Labrenzia sp. PHM005: one gene and its partner. The protein of the gene in region 1 interacts with the protein of each later gene in a pairwise test. Links are inferred from orthologs where the notes say so. Each region holds a gene or a part of one and is shown on either strand. Other genes may lie near its edges.

What was found. The genes of interacting proteins can lie anywhere in the genome.
Region 2: the proteins of dnaE (region 1) and dnaN interact in binary tests that used the Escherichia coli proteins (3 or more experiments, as listed by UniProt). The link is inferred for Labrenzia sp. PHM005 from one-to-one orthologs.

What each region holds. Positions count from the first base shown.
Region 1 is NZ_CP041191.1:3,599,416-3,604,658, forward strand. The notes cover bases 521-4,585. They hold dnaE (DNA polymerase III subunit alpha), read left to right. Parts: upstream 521-890; coding sequence 891-4,385; downstream 4,386-4,585. Other genes in these bases: FJ695_RS16320 (ABC transporter substrate-binding protein), read right to left, coding at 4,483-4,585. In the rest of the region: FJ695_RS16310 (ABC transporter ATP-binding protein), read left to right, coding at 1-366; more of FJ695_RS16320, read right to left, coding at 4,586-5,223. UniProt on the Escherichia coli protein: DNA polymerase III is a complex, multichain enzyme responsible for most of the replicative synthesis in bacteria. This DNA polymerase also exhibits 3' to 5' exonuclease activity. The alpha chain is the DNA polymerase catalytic subunit.
Region 2 is NZ_CP041191.1:472,835-476,956, forward strand. Bases 468-3,411 are described here. They hold dnaN (DNA polymerase III subunit beta), read left to right. Parts: upstream 468-1,352; coding sequence 1,353-2,471; downstream 2,472-3,411. Other genes in these bases: dnaA (chromosomal replication initiator protein DnaA), read left to right, coding at 468-1,182; recF (DNA replication/repair protein RecF), read left to right, coding at 2,503-3,411. Outside these bases: more of dnaA, read left to right, coding at 1-467; more of recF, read left to right, coding at 3,412-3,639; gyrB (DNA topoisomerase (ATP-hydrolyzing) subunit B), read left to right, coding at 3,784-4,122. UniProt on the Escherichia coli protein: Confers DNA tethering and processivity to DNA polymerases and other proteins. Acts as a clamp, forming a ring around DNA (a reaction catalyzed by the clamp-loading complex) which diffuses in an ATP-independent manner freely and bidirectionally along dsDNA.

The sequences.
Region 1 (5,243 bases):
AACATCATGATGCCGCAGATGATCCGCGGCCTTTCCAAAAAAGTTGCCGCCGAACGCGCCGATGAGCTGCTTTCTTATATGCGCCTTGCCGACCGCGGCAGCCACCGGCCATCAGAACTCTCCGGCGGCGAGCAGCAGCGTGTTGCGGTCGCCCGGGCCGTTGCCAATGCCCCGCGCATCCTGCTGCTTGATGAGCCGACCGGGAACCTGGATCCGAAGACGGCCAATTACGTCTTTGATGCTCTGTCGGCTCTGGTGCGGGCTTCTGGTGTGGCCACCATATTTGCCACGCACAATTTGGAGCTTGCCGGCCGTATGGACCGGGCGATCACCTTGTCCGCCGGACTGGTCCAGCCGCTCAGATAACCGGTTTTTCATCTCGAGTCGGGGTCCCTTGTGGACGCCTTGGTCGGTAGGAACAAAGCAAAAACGCAAAGATTTCTGCGGGTCTTATACAATTCAGATCAAGGAGAACAAAAAGGGCTTGCAAAAAGAACATAAATGGAACATGTTTAGCGTATCGAAAGAAAGTTTGGAGAGTGTGATGTTCTATTTCGCGCGTGACTGTGCTGCTCTTGCATCCCTGGTTTCTTTTGGCGTGACCCTGGCGGTCTGGGGCGATGTGATCCTGTCCGCGGGCTGATCGGTGCCTGATTTTTGTCCTGTCCGGCGGGCCGCTGGTCTGACGGACAGTGTTCCAAAGCCGCATATTTTAGTGTGGCAGATCAATTCACAGCTGGAAAAGCAGAGGTCTGAGCAGGCGTGCTCTGGTCAAGGCGTTTGCGGCTGATTAAAGAACAGCGGTGACAACCGCGCTGGCGGCTGGACGGAACGCGATGCAAGCGTTTCACTAAGAGCGAAGATTCGCCTAGGCCTTTGAAGGTGCCGCCATGACTGATTCAAACAGCGCTCTAGACGCAGTTGTTCACCCATCCACGCAGGCGGGTAATGGGCCCGGTTATGTGCATCTGCGGGTTCATTCGGCACTGTCGCTTCTAGAAGGCGCGCTGCCGATCAAGAAGCTTTTGGATCTGGCCAAGGCCGACGACCAGCCGGCGCTGGCGATTGCCGACACCAACAATCTTTTTGGCGCCCAGGAGTTTTCGGCCAAGGCCTGGGGCGCAGGCATCCAGCCGCTAACCGCTTGTCAGCTGTCCGTCTTTTTCGACGACGGTCTGGACAGCGGCCGGCGCGGTGAACCGGCGCTCGCCGACCTTGTTCTGATTGCCATGACCGAAACGGGCTATGGCAACTTGATGGAGCTGACCTCGCGTGCGTTTCTGGATACGGAAACAGGCCTGCGCCCGCATGTCACCCTCAGCTATCTCTTGTCTAAGGCTGAAGATGTCATAGTCCTGACCGGCGGCAGTCTCGGGGCTGTCGGGGCGGCACTTCTGGCCGGGCGCAAGGAACTGGCCGAGAGCCGCCTAAAGACGCTGAAAGAGGGATTCCCCGGTCGTTGTTATGTTGAAATTCAGCGCCATGGCATGGACAGCGAAAAGAAAACCGAGGAGGCCTTCCTCGATCTTGCCTACGCCATGGATCTGCCGCTGGTTGCCACCAATGAGGCGTTTTTTCCCAAACGTGAAGACTATGAAGCCCATGATGCGCTGATCTGCATTTCCGAAGGCCGAGTCATCATTGAAAGTGATCGTCGTCGCCTGACCCCGGAGCACTATTTCAAGACAAGGGCGGAAATGTGCGCGCTCTTTTCCGATCTTCCCGAGGCGCTTGCCTCCACGGTCGAGATTGCCAAACGCTGTTCTTTCCGACCGATGCGGCGCGCACCGATTCTACCGCGGTTTGCCGGTGCGGATGCGGACCCAGAAGAAGCCGAACGCGCCGAATCGGAAGAACTGAAACGCCAGGCGCGCGAAGGCTTGCAGGCCCGTCTTGATGCTCATGGCCTGGCGCCGGGACTGGAAGAAAAGGATTATTGGGAACGGCTCGATTATGAGACCGGCATCATCGAGCGGATGAAGTTTCCGGGCTACTTCCTGATCGTTGCCGATTTCATCAAATGGGCCAAAAACCAAGACATTCCGGTTGGCCCGGGCCGTGGGTCGGGCGCGGGCTCGCTGGTGGCCTGGTCCTTGACGATCACCGATCTGGACCCGATGCGGTTTTCTCTGCTGTTCGAACGGTTCTTGAATCCCGAACGTGTCTCCATGCCGGACTTTGACATCGACTTCTGCCAGTCGCGGCGGGAGGAGGTGATCAGATACGTTCAGGAGAAGTACGGCCGTCAGCAGGTTGCCCAGATCATCACTTTCGGGTCCTTGCAGGCGCGCGCGGTTCTGCGGGATGTCGGCCGGGTGCTGCAAATGCCTTATGGACAGGTCGATCGGCTGTGCAAATTGGTGCCGGCGAACCCTGCCAATCCGGTGACGCTTGGCCAGGCGATCGAAGACGAACCGCGCCTCCGGGAAGCGGCCAAGGAAGAAGAGATCGTTGACAGGCTTTTGGGCATGGCGCAGAAGCTCGAAGGCCTTTACCGGCACGCCTCGACCCACGCAGCCGGTGTGGTGATTGGCGACCGGCCGCTGGAACAGTTGGTTCCGCTCTACCGCGATCCACGCTCCGATATGCCGGTTGCCCAGTTCAACATGAAAATGGTTGAAGATGCGGGCCTGGTGAAATTCGACTTTCTGGGCCTGAAAACCCTGACGGTGATCGACACGGCGGTCAAATTGATCGAACGGCGCGGCATCACCGTTGATGTCGCCGGTCTGCCGATTGACGATAAAAAATCCTACGATCTTCTAACCCGCGGCGAGACTTTCGGCGTGTTCCAGCTGGAAAGTCAGGGCATGCGCCGGGCCGTTGCCGGCATGAAACCGGACCGCTTTGAGGACATTATTGCGCTGGTGGCGCTCTACCGCCCGGGGCCGATGGAAAACATCCCGGTCTATAACGCGGTCAAACACGGCGAACAGGAGCCGGACTGCCTGCATCCGCTCCTGGAACCGATCCTGATGGAGACGAATGGCATCATCGTCTACCAGGAGCAGGTGATGCAGATCGCCCAGGTTTTGTCCGGGTATTCGCTCGGCGAAGCGGATCTTCTGCGCCGCGCCATGGGTAAGAAGATTGCCGCCGAAATGGAGGTTCAGCGGGCGCGCTTTGTCGACGGTGCCGTGGAGCGGGGCATCAACAAGACCCAGGCCGGCACGATCTTCGATCTGGTGGCGAAATTCGCCAACTACGGCTTCAACAAATCCCATGCGGCCGCCTATGCGCTGGTCTCCTATCATACGGCCTGGCTGAAGGCGAACCATCCGGTTGAATTCATGGCTGCGTCCATGACACTCGATATGGGCAACACGGAAAAACTTGGTGATTTCCGCCAGGAAGCCCGGCGCATGGGCATTGAGGTGGTGCCGCCATCCATCAACCGTTCGCAGGTCTATTTTGATGTGTCCGATGGCAAGATCCTTTATGCGATGGGGGCTGTGAAAGGTGTCGGCGAACAGGCCGTGGAACACATCGTAGAGGTCCGCGGCGACAAACCGTTCCAGAGCCTGGGCGATTTTGCCCGCCGCATCAGCCCCAAAGCGCTCAACAAACGGACGCTGGAAAACCTGGTTGCCGCGGGCGCCTTTGATGAGCTGGAACCAAGCCGGGCCCGGGTCTTTGAAGGGCTCGACCGGGTGATGGGCCTCGCGCAGCGCACGGAAGAAAACAAAACACTCGGCCAGGACGAACTGTTCGGCGGTTCTGACAGCGAGGAACCCTTGCAGCTGGATGAGGTCCATGGCTGGACGTCGGAAGAAAAACTCCAGCGGGAGCATTCGGCCATTGGTTTTTATCTCTCCGCCCACCCGATCGACGAATACGCCTCTGTCCTGGAAAAAATGCGGGCGCAGCCTTGGGCCCAGTTTTCTGAAGCGGTGAAAAAAGGCGCGTCCGCCGGACGGCTTGCAGGAACCGTCATATCCATGCAGGAGCGCAAGACAAAATCCGGTACGCGAATGGGCATTGCGCGGCTCTCCGATGCAACCGGCCAATATGAAGCCCTGCTTTTCCGCGAAAAGCTGGAACAATTCCGCGATGTGCTGCAATCCGGCCGGTCCGTTGTCGTGCTGGTTGCTGCCGACTTGCGCGACGACGAACCGTCCCTGATCATCGAACAGGTTGACCCGATCGACAAGGTTGCTGCGCGCTTACAAAAAAGCATGCGGGTCTTTGTTCGCGACGAGCGGCCGATCGCCAGTCTTGCCAAACAGCTGACCATGCGCGGAGAGGGCGATGTGACTGTGATTGTGCTTCTGGAAAACGGTGCCCGAGAAGTCGAAGTAAAACTTCCCGGCCGGTTCCGCCTCTCGCCAGAGATTGCGGGTGCGTTGAAAGCCGTTCCAGGTGTAACGGATGTTCAGGTTGCGTGATCCAGTGCAGCGCAATGCAAATTGTTTGACTAGCCAGCTAGCCACTCGGTAGTGGGCTGTCCGGGGCCGGATGCGGTTTGCGGCAGTTACAGTGCATTCAGTTAAGGGGGGTTTCTTTGCCAGCCAGGATTTCGGCTCTGCGTAGAAGCAGGTCCTGATAGCTGAGTCCGAGATATGTTCGGTAAATTGTATCGATCGTGCCGTCTTCTAACATCGATGCGAGTGCCTTGGAATATTTTGCTTGGGCTTCGCGTTGAGATTTGTGAAAAGTCAGGTCTAGGAAGGTGATCATGATCGGCGGATGTACAGGCTGAACATCAAATTTGTTCTTTTGCTGTAGCTGTCGATTGTTGACGAGGTCGCCGAAAAAAAAGTCAAACCGGTTGGCGGCCAGCATACGCAAGCCTTCTGTGTCATTGGCGACTGCAAATGAATTGATTTCCGGGTGATCGAGAAATTCCTGCGGATAGCCATAACCTTGGACGTAACCGACCGATTTGCCGGCAAGGGCATTGATGTTGTCAAATGTGTTTTTTGGGACGGTTCCGTTTGTCCAAAGGGATTGGACCCAAGGAACAGGCATCAAGGCGTTTTGGATGATGTTCGCGATTCCCGCGTCGCCATCGACGGCCGCTTCATAATTGCCCCTTTCGACCAGTTCCTTACAGCGCGCCCATGGCATCTCTTCAAATGTCATGTCCAGCTGAGCGCGGTTGAGGGCCTCCTTGTAGATCGAAAATGACAATCCCTGGAGCCTGCCGGTACTGTCTCTGAAGGTATAGGGCTCCCATAGAACAAAACAGCTCTTCAGGGGCTGGGCCGTGGCGGGATCCGGCATGGCAAGAGTCAACACTGGCA
Region 2 (4,122 bases), 3.1 Mb from region 1 along the record:
CTTCCTGCCGGACCGGCAGGCGCTCAACCGGCTTCCATTGAAACCCGCTCTGAGGGACTTGGGGATGCATCTTTGGTCACCCGTGCCCAGGCTGCAACAGCAGCTGTTGGTCGCGGCGACACGGTGCCGGACAACGCCCGCGATGTTTTGCAAGGCGCGGCGCTCGATCCGAAATACACTTTTGAGACATTTGTTGAGGGCGACTCCAACAATCTCGCCCTTGCTGCAGCCCGGCAGGTCGCCGCAGGCGGCGCGGTGACGTTTAACCCGCTTTATCTGCATGCATCTGTGGGCCTTGGCAAAACCCACCTGATGCAAGCCGTTGCAGCAAAGGTACGCAACAGCGGCCGCAAGGTTCTCTACCTGACGGCTGAACATTTTATGTACAAGTTCGTTGCCGCGTTGAAATCTCAATCCGCCTTAGCGTTTAAGGAAAACCTGCGCACCATCGACCTCCTCCTGATCGATGACATGCAGTTTCTTCATGGCAAGCAGGTTCAGCAGGAATTCTGCCACACCCTGAACGCCCTGATTGATGGCGCACGCCAGGTGATTGTTGCAGCCGACCGCGCACCGTCTGATCTCGATACATTAGATGACCGCGTCCGTTCGCGGCTGTCTGGCGGTCTTGTAGTCGGCATCCAGGAGCCCGATTTCGTCTTGCGCCGGAATATCCTGGTCTCCCGGGTTGAAGCCGCGCACAAGTCTTACCCGGCTTTCGATGTTCCAGATTCCGTTCTGGATTACATTGCCCGCCACGTCGCATCTTCAGGCCGTGACCTGGAAGGCGCGCTGAACCGCCTGATTGCGCACAATCAGCTGACCAATCAGCCGATTACGCAGGAAATGGCGGAAATGACCCTGCGCGATCTGGTCCGCTCCAGTGAGCCGCGCCGGGTGAAAATCGAAGACATCCAACGGGTTGTCTCCAAGCACTATAATGTGACCAAGGCAGACCTTCTGTCCGCCCGCCGTACCCGCACGATCGTTCGCCCGCGGCAGATCGCAATGTATTTGGCAAAGGTCATGACACCACGGTCGCTGCCGGAAATCGGCCGCCGCTTTGGAAACCGTGACCACACAACAGTGTTGCATGCAGTCCGCAAAATCGAAGAAATGGCCCGTGCAGACTACGCGCTGGCGCAAGAAATCGAGCTTCTGAAGCGCATGCTGGACGCCTAAGACAAATAGACTGCCTTTTCAGCGAGAATTGGGGGCGTTCCAAGCGGACGCCCCCTTGCTTTTAGAGCCCGTTGAGGGCAGTGTCTTTCCCCCGCTCCCTTGCCGGAGCCTGAGAAAATCCTTGTTTGCCGGGTGTTCTATCCGGCGTTTCACGAGTACGGATGTAACGTATGAAAGCGACCCTCGAGCGGACCGACCTCCTCAAGTCCTTGACCCATGTTCACCGGGTGGTCGAACGCCGGAATACAATTCCGATCCTCTCCAACGTGTTGCTGCGCGCTGATGGCGGCGCCTTGAACCTGAAGGCAACCGATCTGGATCTAGAGATCGTTGAAACCGTTCCGGCCATGATCGAAATGCCGGGTGCCACCACCGTTCCAGCCCACATGTTTTATGACATCGTGCGCAAACTGCCGGAAGGCTCACAGGTTGTTCTGGAAACCACCGGCGACGACACCACTTTGGAAATCCGTGCCGGGCGCTCAAAGTTCACGCTTCAGATGTTGCCGGAAACGGACTTTCCCGATCTGACAGCCGGTGAGTTCAGCCACGGCTTTACCTTGAGTGCTGCCGACATTCGCAAGCTGATCGATACGACCCAGTTTGCGATCTCGACCGAAGAAACCCGCTATTATCTGAATGGTATTTACCTGCACACGGTCGACGCGAGCAATGGTCAACAATTCCGCGCAGTCGCTACAGACGGTCACCGGCTCGCCCAAGCCGAAGTTACCGCCCCATCCGGTTCATCCGGCATGCCGGGTATCATCGTGCCGCGTAAAACGGTTGGCGAAATCCAGAAACTTCTGGAAGATCCGGAAGCCGATGTTCAAGTCGAGCTGTCTGATACCAAGATCCGTATTACCACCGACACCATTGTTCTGACGTCCAAACTGATCGATGGAACGTTCCCGGACTATGGCCGGGTAATTCCGCAAGGCAACGACAAGGAAATGCGCGTTGACCGGGACGAGTTTAAAGAAGCCGTCGACCGCGTCTCAACGATCTCCTCTGAGCGCGGCCGTGCCGTCAAGATTTCGCTCGGCGATGGCCGTATGGTGCTGACCGTCAACAACCCGGATTCCGGCAGCGCGACAGAAGAGCTGGCGGTTGAATACGATTCTGACCCGCTCGAGATTGGCTTCAACTCCCGCTATCTGCTCGACATCGCCAACCAGCTCAGCAGCGACACCGCCCTGTTCCGGCTGGCCGATTCCGGCTCCCCAACCCTCATTCAGGACAACACGGTCGATGATTGCCTGTTCGTTCTGATGCCGATGCGGGTTTAAGCTGCGGCGTTAACATCAACGGAAGCTGGGTATGACTGAGTACCGGTCGGCACGCCTGACCCGCCTGACATTGACCGGCTTCCGCAACTATGCCGCCCTGTCGATCGATCTGTCGGCAAAGATGGTGGCCTTTGTCGGCGCGAATGGTGCCGGTAAAACAAATATTCTCGAAGCAATTTCGTTTTTGACCGCCGGCCGCGGATTGCGGCGGGCGGCCCTCGCCGACATTGCCCGTAAAGGCGGCAACGGCAGCTGGAGCGTTGCAGCCAAAATCCTACTCGACGGCATCGAAAGCAGCCTCGGCACCGGCGCCACCACGGGTGTGCCTGGCCGAAAAGTTCGGATCGACGGCGAGGATATGCGCTCATCCGAAAGTCTTTTGGATTACATGCGGGTTTTATGGCTGGTTCCAGCAATGGACGGCCTGTTCACCGGTCCGGGTTCTGACCGCCGCCGATTTCTTGACCGCCTGACACTGGCTATCGACCCAGCGCACGGACGGCGGGTCAGTGATTTTGAAAGCGCCTTGCGCCAGCGAAACAAGCTGCTGGATCAAGGTGCCTCGGACGCTTATTTGAGTGCACTGGAATTGCAAGTCGCAAGTTTGGGGACGGCCGTTTCCCTCGCGCGCCAGGAAACCGTTGGCTTGTTGCGGCAAATGATTTCTGACCAGCCGTTGGAAGGCTCAACTTTTCCACAAGCCAGCCTCTCGCTTGAAGGTGCTTTTGAAGCGGAAATGCTCGAAATGAGCGCGTCTGATCAAGAGGACCACTACTGCCGGCTTTTGGAGCAGGGCCGGCCTCGCGACAGGGCCGCTGGACGAACCCTCTCTGGCCCGCATTTGAGCGACCTGAAAGTCCGCCACGCCGCCAAGGACATGCCCGCCTCACAATCTTCCACCGGAGAACAAAAGGCACTTCTGATCGGCCTTGTTTTGGCGCATGCCGAACTCACAGCAAAGGTCTCTGGATTGACCCCGGTGCTGTTGCTCGACGAGGTCGCAGCACATCTCGATCCGGCCCGGCGCGCGGCCCTTTTTGCAAAGCTAGAGTCGCTTGGAGGCCAGGTCTTTATGACCGGGACAGACAGAGCTTTATTCGATGCACTTCCCGCTCAGTCTGAGGTCTTTGAAGTTGGCAATGACAAGGCGCACCTGAGCGGCGTGTGACAGCCCCATAAATCCGCCTGAATCATATGGTTTTCCACTATATTCCCACTGTGGAACTGCTTGCAGCCCGTGGGTGGTTTGAACGCCCGTTGGAACACCGTATAACGTGGGCGAGAAACAAAAACCGATTGGTGAATGATTCGCATGAGCGATATGTCAACGTCCGAGCCTGGCGCCACTCCCGAAGCTGAAAACGGAGCCGAATATGGCGCCGACTCCATCAAGGTCCTGAAAGGCCTGGATGCTGTTCGCAAACGCCCCGGCATGTATATCGGCGACACCGATGATGGCTCCGGCCTGCACCACATGGTCTATGAGGTTGTCGACAACGCCATCGATGAAGCTCTGGCCGGTCATGCGGACCATGTGACCGTAACCTTGAACCCTGACGGTTCAGTGACGGTGTCTGACAACGGTCGCGGCATTCCAACGGATCTTCACCCCGAAGAAGGCGTCTCGGCAGCCGAAGTCATCATGACCCAG